Regions from separate parts of the Tepidimonas fonticaldi genome, predicted to be linked through region 2. Evidence: predicted binding sites of a transcription regulator. Region 2 holds the regulator's gene; each other region holds the start of a gene.
What was found. The regulator FliA, encoded in region 2, starts transcription of late flagellar genes. The targets are predictions, from matches to a motif close to CTAAAGTTTNNNNNNNNNNNGCCGNTA.
Positions count from the first base shown of each region.

Region 1: fliS (flagellar export chaperone FliS) is a predicted target of FliA. The motif match lies at 3,167-3,193, and genes of this name have one in related genera.
Region 3: A9O67_RS07500 (flagellin N-terminal helical domain-containing protein) is a predicted target of FliA. The motif match lies at 4,054-4,080, and genes of this name have one in related genera.

Region 1 is NZ_LZDH01000056.1:345,257-354,930, reverse strand. It holds gene A9O67_RS07455 (NAD-dependent 4,6-dehydratase LegB) at 1-428, opposite strand, end outside; gene A9O67_RS07450 (motility associated factor glycosyltransferase family protein) at 504-3,065, shown strand; gene fliS (flagellar export chaperone FliS) at 3,232-3,627, shown strand; gene A9O67_RS07440 (flagellar protein FliT) at 3,641-3,979, shown strand; gene fliE (flagellar hook-basal body complex protein FliE) at 4,004-4,369, opposite strand; gene fliF (flagellar basal-body MS-ring/collar protein FliF) at 4,506-6,239, shown strand; gene fliG (flagellar motor switch protein FliG) at 6,267-7,268, shown strand; gene A9O67_RS07420 (FliH/SctL family protein) at 7,255-7,959, shown strand; gene fliI (flagellar protein export ATPase FliI) at 7,952-9,415, shown strand; gene fliJ (flagellar export protein FliJ) at 9,412-9,674, shown strand, end outside.
Region 2 is NZ_LZDH01000056.1:27,497-37,170, reverse strand. It holds gene flgF (flagellar basal-body rod protein FlgF) at 1-359, opposite strand, end outside; gene flgE (flagellar hook protein FlgE) at 378-1,655, opposite strand; gene A9O67_RS05965 (flagellar hook assembly protein FlgD) at 1,692-2,345, opposite strand; gene flgC (flagellar basal body rod protein FlgC) at 2,370-2,774, opposite strand; gene flgB (flagellar basal body rod protein FlgB) at 2,788-3,219, opposite strand; gene flgA (flagellar basal body P-ring formation chaperone FlgA) at 3,460-4,179, shown strand; gene flgM (flagellar biosynthesis anti-sigma factor FlgM) at 4,272-4,610, shown strand; gene A9O67_RS05940 (hypothetical protein) at 4,620-4,997, shown strand; gene A9O67_RS05935 (RNA polymerase sigma factor FliA) at 5,016-5,735, opposite strand; gene A9O67_RS05930 (hypothetical protein) at 5,786-6,418, opposite strand; gene flhF (flagellar biosynthesis protein FlhF) at 6,411-7,961, opposite strand; gene flhA (flagellar biosynthesis protein FlhA) at 7,958-9,674, opposite strand, start outside.
Region 3 is NZ_LZDH01000056.1:359,257-368,930, reverse strand. It holds gene folE (GTP cyclohydrolase I) at 1-98, opposite strand, end outside; gene clsB (cardiolipin synthase ClsB) at 140-1,390, opposite strand; gene A9O67_RS07515 (endonuclease/exonuclease/phosphatase family protein) at 1,387-2,208, opposite strand; gene nudB (dihydroneopterin triphosphate diphosphatase) at 2,224-2,685, opposite strand; gene A9O67_RS07505 (HD-GYP domain-containing protein) at 2,700-3,986, opposite strand; gene A9O67_RS07500 (flagellin N-terminal helical domain-containing protein) at 4,175-5,017, shown strand; gene fliD (flagellar filament capping protein FliD) at 5,163-6,572, shown strand; gene A9O67_RS07490 (flagellin N-terminal helical domain-containing protein) at 6,718-7,560, shown strand; gene A9O67_RS07485 (acylneuraminate cytidylyltransferase family protein) at 7,585-8,289, opposite strand; gene A9O67_RS07480 (nucleotidyltransferase family protein) at 8,291-9,352, opposite strand; gene A9O67_RS07475 (acetyltransferase) at 9,349-9,674, opposite strand, start outside.

The sequences.
Region 1 (9,674 bases), 320 kb from region 2:
TAGCGCGCGGTGCCGTACACCTCGCTGGTGGAGGTGTGCACGAGCCGGCGCACGCCGGCGGCCCGCGCCGCCTGACAGACGTTGAGCGTGCCGCGCACGTTGGTCTCGACGTAGCTGTCGGGGGCCGCGTACGAGTACGGGATCGCGATCAGCGCGGCGAGGTGGAACACCACGTCCACCCCCTGCATCATCTGGTGGCAGAAATGCGGGTCCCGGATGTCCCCGCTCACCACCTCCACCTGCGGCAGACACGGCAGGCTCTCCAGCCACCCCCAATGATTGAAACTGTTGTACTGCGCCAGCGCCCGCACCCGGCAGCCCTGCGCCACGAGCAGCTCCACGAGGTGCGAGCCGATGAAACCATCGGCCCCCGTCACCAGACAATGCCCCGTGAGAGGGGTCGATGCATCGGTTTGTCCTTGGTCCATCGAGCTGTTCCACGCACCGCAGTGCTTTGCACACACTAAGATGCTATCGCACCTGGCCCACGGGAAATCTGCGAAATGTCCGCTCAAACCCTGTCTGCAATCTCGAACGACAGTGCCTCTTCATCTCAAGCAGCTCCCCTGCAGTGGCGGGTCAACCGGTTTGGCGAGCAGACGCTGGAGGCCGTCAACGGCGTAACGTTCGACAAACTGGGAGTGACGCCGACGCTGGAAGAAGCATTCCGCGGCGAGCTTCGTTCCGAGGATACGCTGTACATCGTCGCTGGTAGCGACTCCGGCCATTTGATCCGCCACGTTCTGCGGGAGGCCGCGCCCGCCGGCACCCGCTACCTGTTCGTCGAACCGCCGCAGGTGCACGCCGCGCTGCGCGCTGCAGGATTGCTCGACGCCCTGCCACCCCACGTTCGCTGTGCGACGACCGACGACTGGATGGAGGTCGCCAGCGACCTGCGCCTGGCGGACTACCTGTTCATCGACCGGGTCGAAGTGGTGTTTTCTCTAGCGGCACGATCCGCCGAGGCCCCGGATCACACCCAGCTCGGCTGGACGCTGCGCGAAGCCGTGGCCTCGCTGCATTGGCGAACGGTCGGGCTGCGAGGCAACGAGACGTTCATCGCATGCCAACTGGCCAACGCGGTGGATAACGTACAACCCGCGGGCATCTGGCGGGGCCGACTCAAAGGCCGAACAGGCGTGCTGCTGGCGGGGGGGCCGTCGCTGGACACGGCGCTCGACTGGGTACGGCAACACCGGGAACGTTTGGTCGTTCTGGCCGTCTCGCGCATCAGCCGCCGGCTGCTGCAAGTGGGGCTTGAGCCGGATTTCGTGTTTTCGGTGGACCCCACCGAGATGAGTTACGAAATCAGCCGGGACATGCTGCGTTTCGGCCCCGCGGTGGTCTTCGTGCATCAGTACCACGTCAATCCCCGGTTGCTGGCCCAATGGCCACACTCTAGCTACTACCTCGGATCGCTGCTGCCCTGGTCGTCCCCGCTGAATCCCCCTGAACCGCTGCACGGCGTTGGCCCCACCGTGACCAACACGGCCTTGCAATTTGCGGGAGAACTGGGCTTGAACCGTGTGATCCTGGCCGGGGTCGATTTGTGTTTCACCCCAGAGGGCTATACCCACGCCGAAGGCAGCAATGAGCGCAAGGCCGGGCCGCGCTTCGACTTGACCAACCTGGAAGTGGAAACGAATGACGGCCGCCGGGCTAGCACGACGGCCGATTTCGCGGCCGCTATCGATACACTGGCGCAGCAGGCGCGCCAACTGCGCGACCGGGGTATTCGACTTATCAATCCCTCCCCAGGTGCGGCTCGGGTCGAGGCGGTCGATTATGTCCCTTGGGTCGAACTCGGCTTGGATGATGCGGAACGCGGCGAAACGATTCCGCCGCCTGACCCCCAGACATTCACCAACGGCCAACGCCTGCGACATACGGAGCGTGTGGCCCGCGACATGCAGCGGCGGATCGACGAACTGGGACAACTGGAAGACCGGCTGCGCCACGCACGCAAGGTCACCGGCAAGCTGTTCGCGGAAGATGGCACCATCCGCAACCGAAACCTGCGTCTGCGCCTGGAACGTTTTGAAGCGGAACTGGACGCCGAACACCCCGATCTGTCGCGGCTGATCAAGCAATGCAGCCTGCACGCGCTGCTTCGCGGCATGAAGGCGGTGCGTGACGTCGAAACGCTCGACGCGCGCGAGGCACAAGACGCCCTGTGGGGCTATTACGACGCATACCTGGACGGCGCACGCCGCCTGCGCGGCTGGATCGAACACGCCATGGCCAAGATCCGACGGCGGCGCCATGAGTACGCCGGATCTTGGTCACTGAACCAATTGGGGGTGGAGTGGGCCAAGCATGGCGAACCCGGCCGGATCCAGGGCTGGCTCGCTCGAAACGGCCCGTTGCCGGCCGACGCACCCATGCCCCTGCGCTCAGTGATCGGGAGCTTGCAGGGGGCGCTCCAGCGGGATCTGGACGCGACCGACGGGGCACACCTGCGTCGAGCCCGCTCCCATGGCGACCTGCGCGCCGCGCGCGTGCGGCTGGAGCAATTGTTTGTACAGCACAACGCCGACGGGGTACGCAACACGCTGGCCGGGCTGAATCGCGTGCAGGATGCCGAAGCCGCTGCGCCTTACATCGCTCTCGCACAGGGTTTGCTGGCCGAGTTGGAGGGCTGCCCCGATGAGGCACTTGGGCACTACGACCGTGTGCTGCAAGCCCCCGATCGGACGCTGTGGAAACTGGCGCTGGTGCGTATCGCGAATTGGGCCCTGGAACACCGCGAAGCCGCCACGGCTGAGCAGGCATTGCAGTGCTTGGCCGACCTGCAGCCGGGGTACCGCATGCAATACGGCGATTTCCTGGCAGCCACAGGCCATATCGATCGGGCGATTGATGTCTACGAACGCCACCTGACCGAGCATCCCTCGGACAAGGATGCGATGGTGCGGCTGGCACGCCTCATGGTCAATGCGGGCGCCCACGAGGCTGCCCGCATGATGGCCGACCACCTGACGCGGCTGCCCGGCGGGGAGGCGTTGGCAGCCTCGATCCACCACTGGGTGGACGCCAGCCTATGCCCGCCCGGCGAAAAGACCTAGGCGTTTGCGGTCGCTGCCCCGACATCGACCGCAGACTGCGCTACAGTGACAACAATACCACCGGTCGGGCGCTGTTCGCACGATCACAGGCGGGCGCTGGGCTCAAGCGAGGTGACAGATGGCCGATAACACTGGCAAAGACCAACCCCTGACACGGAGCGACACGATGTACACCTCCCCCGCGACCCGCAGCGTCAACGCCTACACCCAGCAAGCGGCCGCCAGCCGCGTGGCGGCTGCGAGCCCGCACGAACTGATCGCCATGCTGTTTGACGCGGTGGACGAGCAGATCGCGCTGGCGATGGCCGCAACCGAAGCCCGGCAGACCGAACAGCGCGGGCGGGCGGTCAACAAGGCGATCCGCCTGGTGGACGAGGGCCTGCGCGGAGGCATCGACCTCGAAAAAGGGGGCGAGCTGGCCCAGCGGCTGGACGCTCTGTACCAATACTGCGCCGCGCGGCTGGCCGAGGCCCATGCCAAGCGCGACCGCGCGATGTTCGAAGAAGTGCGCCAGCACCTGCGTGGCGTGGCCGACGCCTGGAACCAGATCCGCCCCCAGTGAAGCCGAGTCAGGCATGACAAACGACCGGAAGACGGCGATCATGGACACCCCGGAGATGAACGTGCTGGACTACTACCGCGCGCTGGAGCAGGCCAGCGAACGCATGCTGCAGGCCGCCGAGTCGGACGATTGGGACCGTGTGGTCGAGCTCGAAGGCGCCTGCGCCGTGCTGATCGAGCGCTTGCGCGAAGTGGGCACCACTGCGCAGCTCAGCCCAACCGAGCGGGCCGAGAAGCACCGCATCATGCTGGCGATCCTGAAGCACGACGCCCGCATCCGCGCCCTGGCCGAGCCGTGGCTGGACCTGTGGGACGCGACGCCGCCGGGCAGCCGCTCGACCCTGCTGCACTGAACGGGCAGCGCGGCCGCGTGGGGCTTACACCTGCATGTTCATGACGTCGGTGTAGGCCTGCATCATGCGGTTGCGCACATGCAACGCGGCCTGAAAGCCGATCTGCGCCTTCTGCATCGCGACCATCGTTTCTTCCAGACTGACGTTGCGGTTGCCCATTTGCACTTGGTTTTGCAACTCGCTGGCGCGGTTTTGGGCCGCGCTGACGTCTTGGAGTGCGGTGCGCAGCGCATCGCCAAACCCGCGCGTCGGCGCCGCCGCCGTGGGGGCAGACGGTTGGGCCGCGCCCGCGGCGGCCTGAGCGGCCAGCGCTTTTTGCGCCGCGCGCAATGCGGCGGCTTGGGCGGGGCTCATCGAAGCGGTATTCATGGGGAGCAGGCGCAGGTCCATGGCGGCTCCGATCGGGTGGATGACGATGGCGCCGATGGTAGCGGCGCATCGCCCGCCGACTTAAGCGCAAAGAGGCCGGCAAAAACCCGGGTGTTCGGGCTTTAGCGCGCGGGGACGGGTTTTGATAATCCGTGCCATGGCTACTTCCGCCGAACTGGACCCCGCCCTGCCCGCCCCGACGGGGCAGCCCTCGCCGCTGGTTGCCGGCTGGCAACGCCTGAGCACGGGGCGCAAGCTGTCGTTGGGGGCTGGCGTCCTTGCCATGGTGGCCGTGCTGGCCACGGCGTTTTACATGGCCAATCAGCCGGACTACCGCGTGCTGTACGCCAACCTGTCGGACAAGGACGGCGGGGCGGTGCTGGCCCAACTGTCGCAAATGAACGTGCCGTACAAGCACGCCGACGGCGGCAAGGCCATCCTGGTGCCGGCCGACCGCGTCAACGACCTGCGCATGAAGCTGGCCAGCCAGGGGCTGCCCAAGGGCGCCGTGACGGGGTTCGAGCTGATGGACCAGACACGCCTGGGTATGACGCAGTTCCAGGAGCGGGTCAACTTCCAGCGCAGCCTGGAGGGCGAGCTCACCCGCACGATTCTGTCGATCAACTCGGTCGCCGATGCGCGCGTGCATTTGGCACTGCCCAACCAGAACGGGTTCTTCCGCGAGCAGCAAAAACCCTCGGCCAGCGTGGTATTGACGCTGCACCCCGGCCGCACGCTGGACCGCACCCAGGTCGCGGGCATCGTGCACCTGGTGGCCAGCTCCGTGCCGGAGATGGACCCCAAGGCGGTCAGCGTGATCGACCAGCACGGCAACCTGCTGTCGCAGCGGGCCGAGGGCGATGGCGGCATCGATTCGCGCCAACTGGAATATGTGCGCATGCTGGAGCAGATGTACACCCAGCGGGTGCTGGACCTGTTGGAGCCGGTGGTCGGACGCGACAATGTGCGCGCCACCGTGACGGCGGACGTGGACTTCTCGATCACCGAGCGCACCAGCGAACAGCACCGGCCCAACCAGGGTACCGAGCCGGCGGCGGTGCGCAGCTCGCAGACCGTGGAGGAAAACGGGCCTGGCACACCACAGCCCAACGGGGTGCCCGGGGCCGTCTCCAACGTCGCCCCCACGGGGACGACCGCGCCCATCAACGGGGCTGCGCCGCCGGTGGGCGTCGTGGGCAATGGCAACGTCGCCGGCACCACGGCGGAAGGGCCGCGCCGGCGCGAGCAGGTGGTCAATTACGAGGTGGACAAGACCATCTCGGTCACCCGGGGCGCGACGGGGACGGTGCGCCGGCTGAGCGCGGCCGTGGTGATCAACCACCTGCCCAGCCCGGACGCCAAAAAAGGCCCGGCCGCCGCCGCCCTGCCGCCCGAGCGGCTGGAGCAGATCCAAGCCTTGGTGCGCGAGGCAATCGGCTACAACGGCGAGCGTGGCGACTCGGTCAACGTGGTCAACGCTCCGTTCAACCAGCCGCGGGTGGAGCCGGTGGAAATCCCTTGGTACCAGAACCCCGACACCCAGGCTTGGCTGCGCAGCCTGGCCGGCCCCCTGGGTATGCTGGCACTCGGTCTGATCCTCTTCCTGGGCATGGTCCGTCCGGCGTTGAAGATGATGCAGGCCCCGCCAGCCGGCAATGCGGGCGCGGGGGCGAATGCGGCGGGCACAGCCGCCCTGCCCGGCCCGGGCAGCCAGCTCGAGGCGGTAGTGGGCGAGGTGGTGGAACGCCCCAGCCTGCCCCAACCGGTGCACAATGAGCCCACCCCTGAAGAGCTGCGGCTGGCCGACGCGCGCCGGCTGGCGAAAGAAAACCCGGTCGCCGTGGCCAACATCATCAAGGGCTGGATCAGCGGCGAAGGGGCCACCGCCTGAGCCAGCCGGCAACGGGTATGAGCGCACATGGCTGACACGGACGACGGATTGCAGGAAGCGGCCATCTTCCTCATGTCGCTGGGCGAGGAGGAGGCTGCCGAGGTCTTCAAGCACTTTTCGCCCAAGGAGGTGCAGCGCTTGGGCGAGGCGATCGCACGCATGCGCGCCGTGCCCAAAGAGAAGGTCGAATCGGTCATCGAGCGCTTCACGCGCGAAGCCCAGTCGCAAAGCCTGCTGGTGTCGGACACGGACAACTATGTGCGCTCGGTGCTCAAACGCGCGCTGGGCGACGACAAGGCGGCTCTGCTGATCGACCGCATCCTGCAGGGCGGCGACGTCTCCGGTATCGAGAGCCTGAAGTGGATGGACCCGATCTCGGTCGCCGAACTGCTGCGCAACGAGCATCCGCAGATCCTGGCCGCCATCCTGGTGCACCTGGACCAGGATCACGCCGCCAACATCCTCAAGCAGTTCACCGAGCGCACCCGCAACGAGGTGATGCTGCGCATCGCCACGCTGGAAGGCATCCAGCCCACGGCGCTGAAGGACCTCAACGAGGCGCTCTACCAAGTGCTGGCCGGCGGCGACAAGATCCGCAAGAGCTCGCTGGGCGGCGTCAAGACCGCCGCCGAGATCATCAACCTGCTGGGCACGAGCCTGGAGGCCAGCGTCATCGACGCCATCCGCGAGCAGGACCCGGATCTGGCGCAAAAGATCATGGACAAGATGTTCACCTTCGAGGACCTGCTCAAACTGGACAACAAGTCGCTGCAGATGGTGCTCAAGGAGGTGTCGTCGGACGCGCTGGTGGTCGCCCTCAAGGGCGCCTCGCAGGAGCTGCGCGACAAAATCCTGTCCAACATGTCCAGCCGCGCGGCCGAGGCGCTCAAGGAAGACCTCGAGTCGCGCGGCCCGGTGCGCCTGTCCGAGGTGGAGGCGCAGCAGAAGGAAATCCTCAAGATCGTGCGCCGTCTGGCCGACGAGGGCCAGATCGTGCTGGGTGGAGGCGGCGACGATGCCTTCGTCTAACCGCGGGGGCCACCCCTACCAGCGCTTCATCCCGCGCGAGGAGGTGCAGGCCGTCTCGTCCTGGACGTTCGAGCCCGTGGACGATGCCGCCCGGCGCGCCGCCCGCCAAGCGCAGGAGGAGCCCGCCGTCACCGCCGAGCAGCTCGAGGAGGTCCGCGCCCAGGCGTTTGCGCAAGGTTTCGAGCAGGGCCGCCAGACGGGCGCGCAGGAGGCGCGCGAGGCCCTGACCGAACCGCTGCGCCAGCAGGCGGAGGAACACGCGCAGCGCTTTGCCGCCCTGCTGGCCACCGCGCAAGCCCAGCTGGATGCGGTGCAGCGCACGCTGGCCGACCAGTTGCTGCTGCTGGCCTGCGACATTGCGCGCCAAGTGGTGCGGCGGGAGCTGGCCCAACCGCTGGAGCCCGTGCGCGCCGTAGTCGACGAGGCGCTGTCGCTGTTGACCAACGACGCCCGGCCCGCGGTGCTGCGGCTCCACCCCGACGATGCCCAGCGGCTGGAGCCGCTGATGGCCGACGCCCTGGCCCGCCAGCGCGTCACCCTGGTGCCGGACGCGCGGGTGTCCGCGGGTGGCTGCGTGCTCGAGACGGCCCAGGGCTCGGTGGACGCGACCGTCGAGCGCCGCTGGGCCCGCGCGGTGGGCAACCTGGGGCTGGACCTGTCGTGGGCAAGTGAGGGTGCCGACCATGGCTGAACCGTCCACCTGGGAGCAGTTTTTGGCCGCCGCGCGGCAGGCCGCCCAGCAGCCGACGCCGCTGGAGGCCAGCGGCCGGCTGACGCGGCTGGCCGGTCTGGTGCTGGAGGCGCAGGGCATCCGCACGCCGGTCGGCTCGCAGTGCATCATCGACCCCAACCCCGATCCGCTCGCCCCCCCCACCGCGACGGAGGCGGCCGTCCTGGCCGAAGTCGTGGGCTTTTCGGGCGACCGGGCGTTTTTGATGCCGGCCAGCGAAGTCATGGGCCTGGCCCCCGGCGCCCGCGTGCGGCCGCTGCCCCCCTACCGCCCGCGCCCCCGCCTGGGGGACGCCCCGCACCCCATCGTGCCCAACGACCGGGGCGTGTTGCGCCTGCCGCTGGGCGATGGCCTGCTCGGTCGTGTGGTGGATGCCTACGGCCACCCGCTGGACCACGGCGGGCCGCTACACGGGGTGCAGGTGCAGCCGCTGGAGCGGCCGCCCATCAACGCCATGAACCGCGCGCCCGTGCGCCAGCCGCTGGACACCGGGGTGCGCGCGATCAACGCGCTGCTCACGGTGGGGCGCGGGCAGCGCCTGGGGCTGTTCGCCGGCTCTGGCGTGGGCAAGAGCGTGCTGCTGGGCATGATGGCGCGCTACACCCAGGCCGACGTCATCGTCGTGGGCCTGATCGGCGAGCGCGGGCGCGAGGTCAAGGAGTTCATCGAAGACATCCTGGGCGCGCAGGACCGCGGCCGCGCGGTGGTCGTGGCCGCACCAGCGGACGCCCCCCCGCTGGTGCGGCTGCAGGGCGCGCACTACGCCACCGCGATCGCCGAGCGCTTTCGCGACGATGGCCGCCACGTCCTGCTGCTGATGGACTCGCTCACCCGCTACGCCATGGCGCAACGCGAAATCGCACTCGCCATCGGGGAGCCGCCGGCCACCAAAGGCTACCCCCCCAGTGCCTTCGCGCGCTTGCCGCAGTTGGTGGAGCGGTCCGGCAACGGCCCGGAGGGCGGCGGCTCCATCACCGCGTTCTACACCGTGCTGTCGGAAGGCGACGACCAGCAGGACCCGGTCGCCGACGCCGCGCGCGCCATTCTGGACGGGCACATCGTGCTGTCGCGCGCGCTCGCCGAGTCGGGCATCTACCCCGCGATCGACATCGAAGCGTCCGCCTCGCGCGTCATGCACAACGTGGTGGACGAAACGCATTGGGCGCTGGCGCGGCGATTCCGGCAGCTGTATTCGCGCTACCAGAAGAGCCGCGACCTCATCCAACTGGGCGCCTATGTGCCGGGCAGCGACCCGGAAACCGACTTGGCCATCCAGTTGCAGCCGGCCATGCAAGGCCTGCTGATGCAGGACATGCGCGAATGCGCCCCCTTCCAGGAGAGTGTGCAACGGCTGGCCGAGGTGCTGCAGCCCGCCACCGCCCGCAGCGGCCGCGACGCGACAGGAGGCCGTGCATGAACAAGCCGCGCGATCTGGGGATTTTGCTGGAGCTGGCCGAGCGCCGCCGCGACGAAGCCGCGCAAGCGCTGGCCCGCGTGCGCCAGGAGCGCCAGGGCGCCGATGCCCAGATGGCGCAGTTGCAGGCCTACACCCAGGACGCCGAAGCCCGCTGGCACCAGCGCGCCACCGTCGGCGTGTCGCCCACGCTGCTGGCCACCCACCGACAGTTCATGGCCAAGCTGGAGGACGCCATCACGTTCCAGACCCAGACGCTGCA
Region 2 (9,674 bases):
GGCAGGCCATTGAAGCCGACCAGGTTGCCCTGGGCATTCACCTGCAACGCGCCGGCGCGGGTGTAGGCCTCGGTGCCATCCAGGGCCTGGATGGCGAAGAAGGCGTTGCCCACGGCGGCCACATCCAGCGGGCGCCCGGTGTTTTGCATCGGCCCCGCCTTGTCCAGGTAGCCCGGCGTCGCCTCCAGCGCATGCACCCGCGTCGTCGCCCCCTCGCCCTGCAGAGGCACCGCGCGAAACGTCGACAGCTCGGCCCGAAAGCCGGTGGTGGTGACGTTGGCCAGGTTGTGCGCGATGACCTGATGGCGCTGCATCGCCGCAGACGCCCCGGACAGCGTGGTGTAGATGACGCGGTCCATGCCTTACTCCTCGCGACCTCAGCGCAGGTTGACCAGCGTTTGCTGCACCTGGTCCTGCGTCTTGATCGTCTGCGCATTGGCCTGGTAGTGCCGCTGCGCCACGATCATGTTGACCAGCTCCTGCGTCAGGTCGACGTTGGACTCTTCCAGCGCGCCGGAGCGGATCAGGCCGAAGCGGCCGGTCAGCGGCTGGCCGATGATGGGGTCACCCGACGCCTGCGTCTTCTGCCAGTACCCGCCGTTGACGGGTTGCAGCCCCTGAACGTTGCGGAAGCGGGTCAGCATGATCTGACCGTTGGCCTGGCTCACCCCATTGGAGTAGCGGGCCGTGATGACACCGTCTTCCCCCACGTTAATCGAGGTCAGCTCGCCAGAGGGGTAGCCGTCTTGGGCGACCTCGTAAACCGCAAACTTGGAGCCAAACTGCGTGACCGTGGCCGCTGCGGGGTTGGTGGGATCGCCAAAATTCAGCGCCACATCGATGTTCGTGGCGGGCAGCCCGGCCGTGGCGTTGACCGCGCCAGCCGCAATCTGGATGTTGGTCAGCGTCAGCGGCAGCGTGGGCTTGCCGGTCGCCGGATCGAACGAGATCGTTCCCAGATTGGTTTCCGTGGCCGGCGTATTGGGCGGATCGGTGGGCTGATAAACGGACACGACGTCCCAGGCGTTGGCCGCCGTCTTCACGAAATAGAGCTGCACCGGAATCGCGTTGCCCAGGGTGTCGTACACATTCATGGACGTGCCGAACTCCTTGTTGGCTGCCGTCAACGGTGCACCGACCGTTTGCACATCGGCCCGCGAGTCCAGGTTCATCGTCAGCTTGAGTTCCGTCGACATCTTGGGGTCGATGTTCTTGCCGGTCGGCAGATTCAACGGGACCGGCTCCACCGACGTCGGCTTGCCGGCGGTGTCGGTCTGATACCCGAGCAGCTTGGCCCCATTGTTGGTGATGATGTTGCCGTCGCGGTCGAGCTTGAACTCGCCGTTGCGCGTGTAGGCCAGGGAGCCGTCCGCCATCTGCACCGAGAAGAAGCCCTCCCCGTTGATGGCCATGTCCATGTTGTTGCCCGTGACCTTGATGTTGCCTTGCGTGAACATCTGGGCCACGGTGGCCACGCTCACGCCAATGCCGCCGTTGCTGCCGCCAGCCGCCCCGAGCGAGGCGGCGTACATTTCGGCAAACTCCGCCCGACCGGCCTTCATCCCGGTGGTGTTGGCGTTGGCGATGTTGTGGCCGATGACGTCCAGGTTCTTGCTGGCGGCGTTCAATCCAGACAGGCCGGTTCCGAAACTCATGGTGTGCTCCTCGTCGGGCAATAAACAACAAACGGATCAAAGAAAGGCCAGGACCTGGTCGTAAGCCAGCGTGCCGCCATCGGTGCGCAGGCGCAGCGCGCCCTCGACCAAGCCCACCGACTGCACCTTGTGCAGCGCCAGCGGGGTGGCCGTGACGGATTGCCCGCCGCCCGTGGCGGTGACGCGCAGCGTGGCGACGCGGGCCGGGTCGACCGACCCGAGCGGCCACTCGAACGTCTGCAGGCCCGCCCCCCGTCCGCCCAAATCGACGGTGCCCAGCACCTCGCCGGCGCGGCCCAGAATCTCGACGCTCACGCGGTCCGCGGCGCCGGCCAGGTTGAACGCGCCGCGTGCCTTGCCGTCGGCCACGACCAGGCCGTTGCCTTCGCTCGCCACCTCGCGGCCCACGAGCTGGGCGCCCTGGATGCTGCTGACCATGCCGAACTGCGTCGCCAGACTCTTGAGCGTCTCGTTGACCTGCTGCAGGCCGACCACCTGGTTGATCTGCGCCATCTGCGTGGTCATCTGCGCGTTGTCCAGCGGATTGAGCGGATCCTGGTTGTTGAGCTGCGCGACGAAGAGCTTGAGAAACCGCTCCTGCGCGGCCTTGGGGTCGGTCGATTCGGCCTGCGCGCCGCCGCGGGCGTTGTAGGCGTCGATCTCGCTGTTGCTCAAGGGGGTCATGAACATGGCGTCTGTCCTTCGATGCGGGGATCACTGCCCCATCTGCAGGGTCTTCAACAACAGCGACTTGGCCGTGTTCATGACCTCGACGTTGTTTTGGTACGAGCGCGCGGTGGCGATCATGTGGACCATCTCCTCCACCGGGTTGACGTTGGAATAGGTCACATAGCCCTGCGCGTCGGCGCTCGGGTGGTGCGGGTTGTAGACGCGGCGGTTGGGCGCATCGCTTTCCACCACCGTCTTGACCTTGACCCCGGCCGATGCGGGCTCGCCCATCGGCACGGTCTCGAACATCACTTGCCGCGCCTTGTAGGCCCGTCCGTCGGGGCCCGCGACCGCGTCGGCGTTGGCCAGGTTGCTGGCCACGGTGTTGAGGCGCTGGGCCTGGGCGCTGATCGCGCTGCCCGAGACATCGAAGATGCGAAACATCGACATGGCGGCCTCCCGATCACTGGCCCTGGATGGCGCTGAGCATGGTCTTGACATGCCCGTTGATGAAGCGCAGCGTCGATTCGTACTGGACCGCGTTGTCGACGAAGTTGGCGCGCTGCTGGTCCAGATCCACGCTGTTTTGGTCCAACGACGGCTGGGTCTGCACGGTGTAAGCGACCTTGACCCGATCAACCACGCCCGCGGCGCTGTGCACCGCCGTGCGCAGGTGCCGCGGATCGCTGCCCGCCAGCCCGTCGCTGGCCGAGAGGGTCGTGCGGCGCGTGGCGGCACGGGCCTCTTGCAGAGCGGAGCGAAAGTCGAAATCCCGCGCGACATAGCCCGCGGTTTCGGCGTTGGCGATGTTGCTCGCGATGACCTGCTGACGGTAGGCGCGCAACTGCAGGGCCTGTCCCAGCAGGTCCATGCGATCGGTCAGTCGGTTCAACATGGCGGCCTCGGCGGTTGGCGTGACAAGATTGGCAATTGCCCGGAGGGTCTGGACGGTGTCGCGATCCCGTCGCTCGATGGAGGCATTGTCAAAAACTTGAGGGCGGACGAACCGGCGATAAGCACCCCCGGAGCGGCGCATTTCCCGCGATTGCTCGGGGGCCTGCCGGCCTACAGTGCGCTTGTGTTCTGCTCGGCCTCATCCTCCACTCCCCGCTGGCGGCAAACGGTGTCGGCCGGCTTGGCAGCAGCCGCCCTGTTGTGGGGCGCCGGGGTCGCGCAGGCGCAGTCCACGCCGCCCGCGGCGGCCGAACTGGGCTCCGCCCCGTGGCGTGCCCAGATCGGCCAATGGCTCAACGGCGAGGTGGGGCAGCAATTGCGCAAGGGCGCCCTGCCCGTGCCGCTGCGGGCCGACATCGAGGTCGGCACCCTGGACAGCCGCTTGCGCTTGGCCCCCTGCCAACGGGTGGAGCCCCACCTGCCCCCTGGCACCCGGCTGTGGGGCCGCAGCCGCATCGGGCTGCGCTGCACCGAGGGGCCGGTGCCCTGGAACGTCTTCCTGCCGATCTATGTGCGGGTCTGGGGGCCGGGCTGGGTGCTGCGGCGCCCGGTCGCGCCGGGCGAGACGCTGACCGCCGAGCATGCCGAACCCACCGAAGTGGAGTGGACCGCCCACCGCGACAGCGTGCTGGTCGCGCCCAAAGACTGGGTGGGACTGGAAGCCGCGCGCGGTCTGGCCGCCGGACAGGTACTGCGCACCGGGTTGGTGCGCGCGCCCCACGCCTTTGGCATGGGCAGTGTGGTGCGGGTGCGGGTCGAAGGCCAAGGCTTTACACTGACCGCCACCGCCGAGGCACTGGGCGACGGGCGCGTGGGCGAGTCTGTGCGCGTGCGGCTGGCCAACCGCCGGGTGCTGACCGGCACCGTGGTGGATGCCCAGACGGTCTCGGTTCCCTTGTGAATCCCCACAAACGTCAAAAAAGGGGTAAAGTCCGGGCTCATCCTGCCGATAACGCTCTCAGATGACCTCTGGTACGGGGTCTGGAGAGTGCCATGAAAGTCAACAACTCGCCTGAATCCAAGTTCGGCCTGCCGACTCCGGTGTCCAAGCGCACCGCGGAGGGGGTGAGTTCGCCCGCGACCAGCAATGCGCCAACGCCCGCCGAGACGGCCAGCGCCAGCGTCAAGTTCTCTCCGGTCACGCAAGCCATGACCAACGGTGTGGCGCGCTCCGGCACGGACAGCTTCGACGCCGCCAAGGTGGAGGCCATGCGGACCGCCATCCAAAACGGCAGCTTTTCGGTGAACGCCGAAGCCATTGCCGACAAATTGCTCAGCAGCGCCCGCGAGCTGCTCGGTGTCGCCGCGGCCGGAGCGCGCCGCTCCAGTTGATGGCGTTCCATGGCCGACGTCGATTGGACGCCTGCGCTCGAAGGACTGCGTGATCGGCTCGATCAAGCCTTGCAAGTGTTGACACGGCATGCCGCCGGCGAGGTGGATGCCGACGCCTGGGTGGCAGCCTGCGCGGATCTGGCCCAGGCCTTTTCGTCCGTGCGCCCGCTGATTCAGCGCCCCGCTCCCGCCAACCGTTCCGCGGATGTGGCCGTCCTGCTGGCCGATATCGGCCAACGGCTGCTCACCCTGACCGATCTGCAAGCCCGCTTGTCGGGTGCGACGCGCCACGCGCTGGCGCAACTGCTGCCACAGGACGATCTGCAGGCCTACGCCCGCCTGGGACGCCAGCGCCCAGGCCGCGGTGGCGTGGGCGGCTACGGCTGACCGCAGCCGCAGACCGTGTCAGTGCTCGCGCAGGCGGGCGCGCAGACGGGCCACCGCCTGCGAATGGAGCTGGCTGACCCGCGACTCGGTAACGCCCAGCACGGCCGCGATCTCTTTCAGGTTCATGTCGTGCTCGTAGTACATGCTCATCACGTACTGCTCGCGCTCGGGCAGTTTGCCAATCGCCTCGACGAGCGCCGCGCGCATGCGCTGATCGGCCAGGATGCTCTCCGGGTTGTGCTCGCCGTCGTCGGGCAAAAAGCGATCCCAAAACCCCTCGTCGTCTTCGCTGCGGCCCCCCAAATCCTCCAGGTAGACCAACTGCGTCCCGCGCATGCGGGCGAGAGTGTCGTGGTAGTCGGCCAGCGACATGCCCAACTCCTGTGCGATCTCGGATTCCTTGGGAGGGCGCTGCAAGCGCTGCTCCAGCCGGTGGATGGCCGCCTCGATGTCTTTTTGCAGCTTGCGCGAGCTGCGCGACATCCAGTCCGCGTCGCGCAGCTCGTCGAGCATGGCACCGCGGATGCGCTGGCTGGCGAAGGTCTCGAACTGCACCCCCATGGACGGCTCGTAGCGGGCCAGCGCCTCGGTCAGGCCGATCATGCCCACCTGGATGAGGTCATCGATCTCGACGCTGGCCGGCAGGCGCGCAATCATCAAATGGGCCAGCCGATGCACCAAAGGGGCGTACTGCCGCAACTGCGCATCTCGGTCGAGCGTGCCCTTGGGCGTATACATCAACAACTCCGACGATCGGATCGGCCGGGGCGGTGATACCGGGCAGAACATCAGCATGGCCGCCGTCCGCCTCCCTCGCCGCCGGGCACGTCCAGCGTCCACGCGGCATCCAGTATCTTGTACAGCACCGCCTCGCCTCCTGGCTCGGCCGATGGGTATTCATGATACCCCAGCCGCCACACGGCCGGCACCCAACCCAGGTGCGCCTGGCAGGTGCGCTGCAGCGCGGACAGCGCGGCATGCAACGGCGCCGGCGCGCAATCGCCCCTCGCACCGGCGCAGCCTTGCGCCTCGTCGGGCAGAGCCACCACGACGGGCTGCAATCCCGCCTGCCGCAGAACCTTGAGGGCGCGGTAAGCGGCCACCAGGGCGGCGGGCTCCGCGGTCAGCGCCACGAGCGGCCGGCCCCCGTCTTCGACCGGCCACCAGGATACGGCGGTATTGACCGGCGTGTGCCAGAGCCAGACGCCCCCGGCCTGCGGACCGTCGTCCGGCCATGTGCCGGGCAGCCCCTCGACCACGGCGGACGCCACCCCGATCGCCTCGCACCCTTGGCGCAGGCGCCACAGCAGCTCCAGCGACGCCGAGCCCCGCTCGGTCGCCACCACCGCCAGCACGCGGGTGGGCGGCTGCAGGTTCCACGCCAGCAGGCCGGCGGCCTGGTCGTGAACGGGCTCAAGCATGCGCAGCCCCTTCGGGCTGCCAGCCCGCGTGCACCGGGTCCGCAAAGAAGAACGGCAGCTCGGCCTGGGTGGGGTCGAACGCCGACTTGCCGTGCCCGCCCATGGACATGCGCACCAACGCGGTGGCATCCGGGCGCTGCCAATCCTCCGGCACGCGCTGGCCGGTGGTCAGCCCGCGCAGCACGACTTGGTGGCGAATCAGCGCATCGACGGCCGGCCCCAGCTTGGCGGCTTCGTCCACCTTGGACAGGATCACGCCGTGCAGCGGGGTCTCGCGGTAGGCCTGGAACACCTCATCCAGCGTGTCGCCGTGGCTGCCGGCGTTGACCACCAGCAGCTTGCGGATCTGCGGTGCCTGCAGCAGCGCCATCATCTCCTGGATGCGCGGATCTTTCTGACCCAGCCCGGCGGTGTCGATGATCACCATGCGCTTGTTGGCCAGCAGCTCCAGCAGATCCTGCAGGGCGGCCCGGTCGTGCGCTAGGTGCGCGACCACGCCCAGCATGCGGCCGTAGGCGCGCAGTTGCTCGTAGCCCGCGACGCGATAGGTGTCCAGCGTGATCAGGCCCACGCTGTTGGCGCCGTAGGCCTTGACGCACTGCGCGGCCAGCTTGGCGGCGGTGGTCGTCTTGCCGACGCCGGTGGAGCCGATCAGGGCGAAAACCCCGCCCTCGTCGCACAGCTGGCCCGGCTCGCGCGCCACGCGCAGGTTGCGCGCCAGCACCTCCAGCGTCCAGCGCCAGGCCTCGGCCGCCCCCAGCTGCGCGGGCAGGCGCTCGAGCACGGCCCGGGCCACGGTCGGCGAGTAGCCGGCCCGGATGAATTTGTGCATGAGCTGGGACTGGATGGGGTTGTGGCGCGCCTGCCCCAGCCAGGCCAGGGTCTGAAAGCGCTCCTCCATCATCGCCTGCAGCGCCGCCAACTGGGCCGCGAGCGGGTTGGCCTGCCCCGCGGCTGCGGCATCGGCCGGCGCGGCGGGGCGTTGGGGGGCCGCCGCAGCCGCTGGCGCCGCCTGGGTGCGGCCAAAGGGGAGCACCATGGCATCGTCCGCACGCGGCGCAACAGGGGCCTGGGGCGGGTGCTGCGGCTGGGGCTGCGCCCGCACCGGCGCCGCGGGCCGGGCGGCCGCCGGCGCTTCCGCCGGCCGTGCCCCCCCTTGCAAGGCCTCGCGGCGCTTGCGCAGCATGCGCTCGCGCACGTACTCCTGGAACGACAGCGTGCTCATCGCCAGCGTCTCGGTGTCCTGCGCCACGGAGCTGTCCGGCGACACCGGCGGCAACTGCGCCGCCGCGCGCTGCTGCAGCCCCAGCGTCGCGCGCCCGGACCGCCCCACCGGCGACTCGGGCAGCGCACGGCCCGTCGCCGCGGCGGGCGTAGCCACCTGTGCGGCAATCGCCGAGAGCTGATCCTCGGACGTGGCCACCACCTCGAAACCCTGCTCCGTCGAGCGGGTGGACAGGATCACGGCCTGCTCGCCAAAAGCGGCTCGCGCCAGCGCCATGGCCTCGCGCGAGTTGGGGGCGACGAATCGTTGCGCATTCATGCAGGCTCTCCAATGATCGGGCCGATGCGGATGGTGTGGGTGTCAGGGATCTCGCTGTGCGCCAGCACTTGCAGGCGCGGCGCGGCGCGCTTGAGCAGCCGCGCGATGCCCTGGCGAATGGCGTCGGGCACCAGCAGCACGGCGGGCACGCCGCTTTCTTCCTGGCGCGATGCGACGCGGGCGGCCGACTGGGTCAACATGTCCGCCACGCCCGGGTCCAGCGCGCCCATGCTCTGCGGACCGAGGGCCTGGGTCAGCAGCCGCTCCAGCCCCGGCTCGATGGCGATGACCTCCAGCTCCTGCACCGGCCCGTAAATCTGTTGCACGATGGCCGGCGCCAACGCTTGACGCACCCGCCGCGCCAGCTCCACCGGGTCTTGAATCTGCCCGGCGTGTTCGGCCAGCGTCTCGATGATGGTGCGGATGTCGCGGATGTGCACGGCCTCCTCCAGCAGCAGCTGCAGCACTTTCTGGAACACGCCGATGGGCACCATGGCCGGGATCACTTCCTCGATCAGTTTGGGGGCCAGCTTGCGCACATGCTCGACGAGTTCTTGCACCTCGGTCCGGCTGAGCAGCTTGGCCGCGTGGACTTGCATCAAGTGTGACAAATGCGTGGCCAGCACGGTCTCCGCATCAACGACGGTGTAGCCCGCCATTTGCGCGCTTTCTTTCTGGTGCTCTTCGATCCACGTCGCCGGCAGACCGAAGGCCGGGTCCGTCGTGGACTGCCCGATCAGGGGCGTGCGGATGTGGCCGGGATTGATGGCCAGAAACTGCCCCGGGAACACCTCGCCCTCGCCCACCACGACGCCGCGCAGCGTGATGCGGTAGGCACTGGGCTTGAGCTCCAGGTTGTCGCGCACATGCACGGGGGGCGGCAAAAAGCCCACCTCTTGCGCAAACTTTTTGCGCACGCCCTTGATGCGCGTGAGCAGATCGCCGCGGCGGGAGCGGTCCACCAGCACGATCAGGCGGTAGCCCAACTCCAGCCCCAGCAGGTCCACCGGCTGCAGGTCGTCCCAGGTGGCCTCGGTCTCGGCCGGCGCCTGTGCGGCCTGCTGGGCGGCCAGCTCCTGCGCCGAAGGCTTGCGCCGCTCGCGCGCCAGCCAGAACGCCACCGCACCGATGATCGCCGCAAAACCCAGAAACACCAGATTGGGCATGCCGGGGATGCTGCCCAGCAGCGCCATCACCGTGGCGGTCACGCCCAGCACCTTGGGCGAGTCGAACATCTGCGCGACGATCTGCTGGCCCAGGTCCTCCTCCTTGCCGACGCGCGAGACCACCATGGCCGCCGCCACCGACACCAGCAGGCCCGGCACCTGCGCCACCAGCGCATCGCCCACGGACAGCGTGATGTAGCTGTGCGCGGCCTGCTCCAGGGACAGGCCGTGCTGCAGCATGCCGATCGCAAAACCGCCGACGATGTTGATGATCAAGATCAGGATGCCGGCGATGGCATCGCCGCGCACGAACTTGGACGCACCGTCCATGTTACCGAAGAAGTCCGCCTCCTCCGACACCTCGGCGCGGCGGCGCTTGGCCTCGGCCTGGTCGATCAGGCCGGCGTTCAGATCGGCGTCGATGGCCATCTGCTTGCCGGGCATGGCGTCCAGGGTGAAGCGCGCGCCCACTTCGGCGATGCGCTCGGCGCCCTTGGTGATGACGACGAAGTTGATCACCACCAGGATCAGGAACACGATCAGGCCG
Region 3 (9,674 bases), 330 kb from region 2:
CGCTTGCGCGCTGCCCGGATCCGCTCGCGGATCCGAACGGAGACGGGCACGCCCTCGTCGGGCCGGGTGTCGTCGGTCATGGTCTCGGGGGCTTTCATGAGCATGCACGGATGCTAACACCGGGCCATCAACCGCACCATCAGTACCGGTGCCCGGTCAAAAACAGCACCGCCCGCATGACGGCAAAGGCGATCCAATCCCGTGCGCGCTCGCGCCAGGGGCGACGCTGCAGGGTCTCCATGTCCAGCGCCACCCCGGCGGTGCGCATCAGGTGATCGAGCCGCGCGCGCAAGTGGCGCACGAAGCGCGCGTCCGTGGTGACGACGTTGGCCTCGCGCGCCAGCAACAGGCTGATCGGATCGAGGTTGGTGGAGCCGACCGTGGCCCACCGCTCGTCGGCCACCGCCACCTTGGCGTGCAGGGCGCTGGGCGCGTACTCGCGGATCTCCACCCCCGCGCGCAGCAGCCACGCATGCACGGGCCGCGGGGCGTGGTACTGCAAAAAGCGCTCGTACTTGCCTTGCACCAGCAGGCGCACGCGCACCCCGCGCGCGACGGCCTGCGCCAGCGCGTGGCGCAGCCGCCGCCCGGGGATGAAGTAGGCGTTGGCAATGATCAGCTCGTGCCGCGCCTGCGCAATCGCCTGCAGGTAGGCATGCTCGATGTCGTGGCGGTGGCGCACATTGTCCCGCCACAGCACGGCGGCGGCCGCCCCGTGCACGAGCGGCCCGCTGTCCGGGCCGGCCGGCGTCGCATCGCGCTCCATGAACCAGCCCTGCCACCAAGCGTGCAAATCGTCGCCCACATGCGCCGCGCGCCACGCCTGCCAGGCCGCCCGAAACTCGCGCCGGCGCGCGCGCCGCGCCGCCAGCAGGCGCCACCACAGCCGCTCCATCGTCGCCAGCATGTCGCCCACCAGCGGCCCGCTCACTTCCACGGCGTAATCCAGGCGGGGCACGGCCAGCCGGCCCAGCACGACGTCGTCGCGGTCGTCGATCAGGTTGATCCCTCCGCAAAACCCCACCACCCCGTCGATCACGCACAGCTTGCGGTGCAGGCGCCGCCAGCGGCTCGGGATCAGCAGCCCCAGGCGCCCAAGTGGCGCGTAGGTTCGCCACTGCACCCCCGACGCCCGAAAACGCTGCACCCATTCGGGCGGCACCTGCGGGGTGCCGACCGCATCGACCACCAGCCGCACCTGTACGCCGCGCCGGGCCGCGCGCTCCATGGCCTCGGCCACGGGCAAGGCATCGTGGGCAAAGACGAAGATGTACGTCTCCACATGGATCAAATGGCGCGCCCGATCCATGGCCTGCACCATGGCCGGGAACAGGGCCCGCCCGCCCTCCAGCAACCGCAGGCGATGCCCAGGACGCAACGGGGCGGTCACGGCAGCGCCAACTCCGCCACCAGCGGCAAATGGTCAGACCAGCGGCCCCAACCGCCCCCGTGCGGGGCGGACAGCGCCCGCACCGCCACCCCGCGCGCATAAATGCGGTCCAGCGGCAGCAGCGGCCAACGCGACGGATACGTGGGCACGCGCGACCGCGGGGCCGTGTACAGGCCCAGCGCCGCCATCGGCTCGTGCAGCCGCTCGCTCCAGTCGTTGAAATCGCCGGCCACCACCAAGGGGGCGCCAGCGGGCACGGACTGGTCGATGAAGCGCCCCAGCGCCTCCACCTGGCGCTCGCGGCTGGCGTGGATGAGCCCCAGGTGCACGACGATCACATGCAAGGTCCGCACGGGTGGACCCGCCGCGCCAGCCTCGCCCGCCTCGCCCGCCTCGCCCGCCTCGCCCGCCTCGCCCGCCTCGCCCGCCTCACCCGCGCCGCCCGGCACGCCCAGGCTGACGTGCAGCAACCCCCGCTGCTCGAACCGGTGATCCGACACATCCTGATGGCCCTGCGCCAAGACCGGAAAGCGGCTCAGCAGCGCATTGCCGTGCTCACCGTGGCGGGTGACGGCATTGGTCCGATAAACGGCGTGGTAGCCCGGCGGGGCCAAAAACTGTGCCTGATCGCCGGCCGGCCAATGGCCAAAACGCCGCTGCAGCCGGCGATGAAACGCCCGCACCTCCTGCAGGCAGAACACGTCGGCCTGCAGCGCGGCCACCGCACGGACCAGGTTGTGGATCTCCAGCCGCTTGAGCGGCCCCACCCCCTGCACCCCTTTGTGGATGTTGTAGGTCGCCACGCGCACGGTCGTCATGCGCAAATCATGCCATCAGCCCCGCCGCAGATACCGCGGCAGCCACAGAATGGCTTCGGCGTTGGAGGGCGAGAAGCAGCGATCCGCCGCCTCGCGCCACGGCAGCCAGAGGTAGGCCGTATGCTCCCGGGGCGCCAGCCGCACCGCCGTCCCCGGCGGCACGCACAGGCCGAACACCCGCTCGGTGTTGTGCGTCACCCCCGATGCATACCGGTGGCGCCAGCGGGGGTAGATGGCGTACACATTCTCCAACCCCCAGTCGATCAAGGCGCAACCCACCGCGCGGGCATCGATGCCGGTTTCTTCGGCCACCTCCCGCACCGCGGTCTGCTCCCACGGCTCCTCCGGCGTGTCCTTGGCGCCCGTCACCGACTGCCAGAAGCCCGGCGCATCGGTCCGCTCCAGCAGCAGCACATCCAGCGCGCTCGTGTGCACCACGACCAGCACCGATTGCGGGACCTTGGGCGGGCGGTCCATGACGACAAATACCGTCAGCGCAACCCCGAACCGGGCGTGCGCGCAAAGGCCAGCAGCTTGACCATCTCGTCCAGATTGATGCGCGCGCGCACCGACGACCCCGGCACCGCATCGGACGGGGCATATTCCGGGCGCGCGGTACTGACCAGCTTGGGGGCCCCCAGCGGCTCGCCCGCGCGGTTGGCCACCACGGCGGCGACAGGCGTGCCGGCCCGCGCGCCGCGGCGCAACACCATCGCCGTCTCGCCCCCCGTCAGGCGCACGAACGTGCCGGGGGGATACAGGCCCAGCAACTGCACCAGCGCCAACCCAACCTCGTCCTGCGCGCCCCCGGTGCGAAACAGAATCGCCGTGCGCGCGGCGTCCTTGGCCGTGCGCCCCGGGCGGCTGGCGCGCGGACTCATGGCCGCCGTGTAGCGGTCCAGCACCTGCACGATGTGCGCCAGCCGCTGGGCGGGCGGGCGTTGCGCCAACGCCACACCCGGCACCAGCGGCGTGTGGTGCAAGCGCACCGCCTCCAGCCACAGCGGATCGGCCACCCCGGCGGCGCGCAGCAGCCGCTCGCCCTCCGCGGCGTGGGCGTCGATCTGCGCGCGCTGCACCGGCGATGGGGCCACACGCTGCTGCGCCAGCGCATCCTGCAGCCGCAACATCGCCACATTCATGCTCGCCGTGGCCAGCACCAGGGTGCGCGACTCCTCCGCCGACAGCTTGAGCAGCGGCGCCACCTGCCGCGCCAGCACCGCGCACTGCAGCGCGTGCAGCACGCTGTACTCGGCCGGGCTGGTGCAGGCGCGGTAGGTCAGCACCAGCGTGCTCGCCTCCGCCACCGCCTCGTTGGCGGTGAGCTGCCCAATGTCACGCCACAACTGCTCGAAGCGCGCCGGACTGTCCGCCGGTGCTACGCCGCCCATCTCGATGCCGGCCAGCAGCCGGCGCAGCCGCGCGGCCACCTCGGCACACTGCTCCGGCAGCGTACCGCGCAACGACTCCGCCTCCTTGGCCACGCCGTCATCGCTCAACTGCACATAGCGGTCCAGGTCCTTGATCGCCCCGCCGCGCCGGTCCAGCTCCAGCAGCCCCGTCATGAAGACCTTGACCGCCAGCTCCGACTCTTCGAACGGCACAAAGACCTGCCGCCGCTCGCGCAGCAGACGCAACTGCTGCTCGTCCTCGATGCGCTGCCCTTTGGCCAGCAACACCCGCCCCTCCGCGTCCAGCAACGTGAACGGCAAAACCAAACCGATGCGCAACTGCTCCGTGGGCAGCGGGACGGGGGAGGATCGGTCGATTCGACTCATGCAGCACTCGGCAGACGAGGCCCACGCGCAGCACGCGACAGGCTTGCGCAGATTCTATGGGGAGGCCCTCAAGTTTTGCCGCGGGGGCCCGATATATCACTCAACCGGACACCAAACGGTTCAACGGCAGAAGGCACGGGGCCAACTGCGCTGGGCCACCCGGGTTGTCAACCACAGGAGCGACCGCTATGAGCCTGTCTATCAACACCAACGTCATCTCGCTGAATGCACAGCGAAACACCGTCAACAACATGCAGTCGCTGCAGACGACCATGGCTCGCCTGTCGTCCGGCCTGCGCGTCAACACCGCCAAGGACGATGCCGCCGGCCTCGGCATCGCCGAGCGCATGAACAGCCAAGCCCGCGGCATGACCGTCGCCCTGCAAAACACGGGCGATGCGCTCTCGATGGTTGAGGTTGCCGACGGCGCCCTGTCCACCGTGACCGATGTCCTGCAGCGCATGCGCGACCTGGCACTGCGCGCTGGCAATGGAACGAACGGCGGGGCAGAGCGGCTCAATATCAACAGAGAATTCCGCCAGCTCGCTAACGAACTGGGGCGTATTCGGAACCAAACGAATTTCAACGGGCGCGCTATTCTGGGAGCGAACGCCACCAGTTTTACGTTCCAGATTGGCGCACAAGGGGGGCAGACGATTACCATCGGATTCACGAGTTTGGGGGCAGTCGCATCGAATCGCGTCAACTCGATCATCAACGCTGTCTCCATTGCCTCGAATGCAAGCGCGGGCAACATCAGTGCGATTCTGGGGACGCTCGACGGAGCAATCCAAGGCATCGTGGGCCGTCGTGCCGAACTGGGTGCTTACATGAGCCGCTTCGAGAACGTGATGACCAACCTGCGCGTGGGCATCGAAAAACAAACCGCCGCCCGCGGCCGCATCATGGACGCCGACTTCGCCGCCGAGACCGCCAACCTCAGCCGCACACAGATCCTGCAGCAAGCCGGCACGGCCATGATCGCGCAGGCCAACCAGCTGCCGCAGAACGTGCTGGCTCTGCTGCGGTAACCACCACCGCGCGTTTGGGAACAGAAGGCCGGCACCAGCCGGCCTTCTACACTGAAAACAGGGCCACCGCACACCCGCTGCTTCGCGGCTTGCCGAAGTTGCGCTCAAGGTATAAAAACGAGGTCCAAGAAACAAGGAGCACCCCATGGCCATCTCCTCCCCCGGCGTGGGCAGCGGCCTCGACGTCAACAGCATCATCTCGCAGTTGGTGGCACTGGAGCGCAAGCCGATCGCCAACATCCAGTCGCAAATCGGGTCGCTGCAGTCCAGCGTCTCGGCTTGGGGGCAAATCAAGGCTGGTCTGGCCAAGTTGCAGGACGCTGCCGGCCAGCTCGCAACGGCGTCGACGTGGCAAGCCCTGCGTGCGCAGTCCAGCCTGCCAGATTCTGTTTCGGTCTCTGCGCAGACCGGCGCTGTCAGCGGCCAGTACACCGTGCAGATTCAGGCTCTGGCCCAGGCCCAGAGCACACGCACCACGGCCTTCAATCTCGGCGAACAGATCGGCGAAGCGGGGCGGCTGGAGATATCGTCTGGCCAATGGAGCGGAGGCCTCTTCACCCCGGGCAGCGGCAGTCCGGTCAGCATCTCGATTGCCGCAACCGACACCTTGAGTACGATCGCCAGCAAGATCAACACCGCTGATGCAGGCGTGCGCGCGGTGGTGGTCCGCAGCGGCAACGAGGAGCGTTTGGTACTGCGGGGCGCGAACACGGGGCAGACCAATGGGTTCGAGATCCGTGCTTTCGACACCGCAAACAATCTCGTCACGGACACGAGCACGGGTATCGGCCGGCTGGCCTTCTTTGAAGATGGCGGCGGACCGGTTGGCCAGACACTCGTGCAGAACGCCGCAGATGCCCAGGCGAGCGTCGAGGGGATTGCGGTCACCTCCGCGAGCAACACCTTCGATAACGTATTGTCGGGTGTCTCCTTCACCGCAAATGCCGTCACGTCCCAGCCGGTGACGCTCACCGTCAGCGATGATCGGGACAGCATGCGCAAGGCCATCGAGGACTTCCGCACCGCCTTCAACGACCTGAGCCGCACCATCCGCGACCTGACACGCAGCGATCCGACAGGCCAAGGCAATGGCCCCTTGCGCGGCGACTCTGCCGCTATCGGCATTCTGACGATGTTGCGCCGTTATGTGTCCGACTCGGTCAGCGGCAACACCCCTGCCACGCTGAACGAAGCAGGCGTGTCTTTCGACCGCAATGGGCAGTTGGTCACCGACGCGACCCGGCTGGATGCGGCATTGGCCAACCCCCAGGGGCTCGCCGGTCTGTTTGGCAACGGCGGCGTGGGCGAACGGCTGCGCAACTTTGCACGGGATGCGCTCACAGCCAGTGGGTCCGCCAGCGCGCGCGAACGCAGTCTGCAAGACACGATCAAACGCAAAAACCAGGAGATCGACCGCATCAACGAACGCGTCCAGCGCACAGAAACGGCACTGCGCGCGCAGTACACCATGTTGGATACGAAGATGGCGGGCTACAGTGGCCTGAGCAGCTTTATCAACCAACAACTGGCGAGTTGGAGCGCGAACAAACGCTGACGCCCGGAAATAGGCCCGCTAAGCCCCGTTGATCGGGGCTTTGTTTTTTTCTGGTTCGCCGATGATCACAACCATGGAGGCGCTGGACGGCCCCCGACCGCACGCCAGGCCACTGATTCCCTGGAACCACCGCTAGGAGCGCACCATGGCCCTGACCATCAACACCAACGTGATGTCGCTGAACGCGCAGCGCAACACCGTCAACAACATGCAGTCGCTGCAGACGACCATGGCTCGCCTGTCGTCCGGCCTGCGCGTCAACACCGCCAAGGACGATGCCGCCGGCCTCGGCATCGCCGAGCGCATGAACAGCCAAGCCCGCGGCATGACCGTCGCCCTGCAAAACACGGGCGATGCGCTCTCGATGGTGGAAGTCATCGACGGGGCGCTGTCCTCCGTCACCGATGTCCTGCAGCGCATGCGCGACCTGGCACTGCGCGCTGGCAATGGAACGAACAGCGGGGCAGAGCGGCTCAATATCAACAGAGAATTCCGCCAGCTCTCTCAGGAACTCGTGCGGGTGCAAAACCAGACGAGCTTCAACGGGCGCGCCGTCTTGGGCGCGCAGGCGGGCTCGTTCGTTTTCCAAATCGGTGCGCAAGGCGGCCAGACGATCAGTTTCACTCTGACGTCACTCGCCGGCCTGTCCGGTGTGAGCGGTGCAATGACCCCCGGGTTCTCGATCGCTTCGAATGCGACTCCATCCAACATCGCGTCGATTCTGGGTACTCTGGACACTGCCATCCAGGGCATCGTTGCCCGCCGTGCCGAACTCGGCGCCTACATGAGCCGATTCGAGAACATCATGACCAACCTGCGCGTCGGCATCGAGAAGCAACAAGCTGCCCGCGGACGCATCATGGACGCCGACTTCGCCGCCGAGACTGCGAACCTCAGCCGCACGCAGATCCTGCAGCAGGCCGGCACCGCCATGATCGCCCAGGCCAACCAGCTGCCGCAGAACGTGCTGCGGTTGTTGCAGGGTTGACGTCGCGCATCGGCGGCGGCGCACTCACGCGCCGCCGCCGTGCCGCAGCCGCTCGCGCAACAGGCACGCCGCGATCGTCAGATCCAGCGGCGTGTCGATGTCGATGGAGCGCTCGGGCGGCATCACGTAAGCCGCCGTCTCGTCCGTCAGGAACGACCGCGTACGCCGCAGCCAGTCGGCGCGGGCCACGTACACCGCCCCATTGAGCGCGTAGAGCGGCGGCGCATCCTGCCGCCGCTGCGGACGCTCCCCCTCGGGGAGGAACGAGCGCAGTCGGCCTTCGCCGGACATGCGGAACATCCACCACGGCGGCGTGGCGGCCTCGGTGACGCTGACGCAGGCCGAAGCGCCCCTTTCCTGGCAGAGGGCAAAGGCCGCATCGATGTCCTGCGCCGTGCGCAGCGGCGACGTCGGTTGCAGCAGCACCACCCAGGCCACGCCGGCCAGTTGCTGCAGCGCGTGCAGCACCACGTCGATGCCGGGCGTCTCATCGCGCGCGAGTTCCGCCGGCCGCACGAACGGCGTCTGCGCTCCCCAAGCGCGCGCGACGTCGAGGATGCCTGCGTCGTCGGACGAGACCACCACCCGGTCGATGCAGGCCGCCTGGCGGGCCGCCTCGATGGTCCAAGCGATCAGCGGTTTGCCGGCCACCTGCCGGACGTTCTTGCCCGGCACGCCCTTGCTGCCCCCGCGCGCGGGAATCAGGGCGAGCACGGTTCCGCCGGCCACGTCAGCCACGTTCGTTCAACCGCGGCGCGTCCCGCTGCGCCAGCTCGAAGTCGCCCGGACGGCCGATGTCCAACCAGTACTCGTGCACCGGGAACATGCGCACCCCCCTACCAGCCTCGATCTGGCGCTTGAGCAGGTCGGGCATGTCCAGGCGGACCTTCGGCTCCACCGCATGCACCACCTGCGGCGCCAGCACGTAGATGCCGGCGGCGACGAAGAAGTGGTGCACGGGCTTTTCGATGATGTTGGTGACGCGCTGTTCGTCGTGCTCGATCACGCCGTACGGCACCTGGAAGTCGTACTGGCGGGTGCAGACGGTGGCCGCCGGGGTGTGGCGGTCGTGATCCTGCAGCAGGGCCTCGTAGTTGACGCGCGTCATGATGTCGCCGTTGACGACGATCAGCGGACGCTGCACAGCCTCCTTCGGCAGCAGCCCAAGCGCCCCGGCGGTGCCCAGCGGCGTCTCCTCATGCACATACTGGATCGTCACGCCCCAGCGGCTGCCATCCTGAAAGTGCTGAATGACCTTCTCGCGCAGGTAGTGCACGGAGATGAAGAAACGGTAGAAACCGTAGTCGACCAGATCCTGCAGGATGTGTTCCAGCATCGGTCGCCCGCCCACGGGCAACATCGGCTTGGGGCAATCGTCGGTCAGCGGCCGCAGGCGCGTCCCGAACCCCCCGGCCATCAGGAACACTGGGTTTTCCAGCCGCGGGCGCTTGAGCAGGTCGGTCAGGGTCTCCAGCCCGACCAGCGTGCCGTCCTCGCTCACGATCGGCACCTGCAGCACCTGCGCGCTGCCCAGCAGGCGCAGCGCCTCCTCACGGCCGTAGCCCGGCCGCAGCACGCGCGGCTGCGGGTTCAGCACCTGCGCCACGGGCGCGTCCAGGCTCAGGTGGCGCAGGATACCGCGGCGCACGTCGCCGTCGGTGACGGTGCCCAGCAGCCGCCCGGCCTCGTCCACCACCAGCGCGATGCGCTTGGCGCCGCGGTCGATCACCTCGATGGCGCGCCGGATGGTGTCGTCGCGCCGCAACAGCAGATCCTGCCAGTCACCAATCATGCCTCGTCCTCCACCGCCTTGAGCGGCTGCCCCGGAATGTAGCGGCACCGCGGCGGCACGTCCCGCCGCACGACGGCCCCGGCGGCCACCTCGGCGCCTTCGCCAACGGTCACGCCGGGCAGCACCACCGCCCCGGCGCCGATGAAGGCCCGCGCTCCGATCTGCACGTCGCCGCACAGGATCGCGCCGGGGGCGACGTGCGCCCCCTCGCCGATCGCGCAGTCGTGATCCACCCGCGCACCGGTGTTGAGCAGCACCGCGGCGCCGAGGCGCACCCCCGGCTGCACGATCGCGCCGGCCATCACCTGCACCGCCCCGGCCA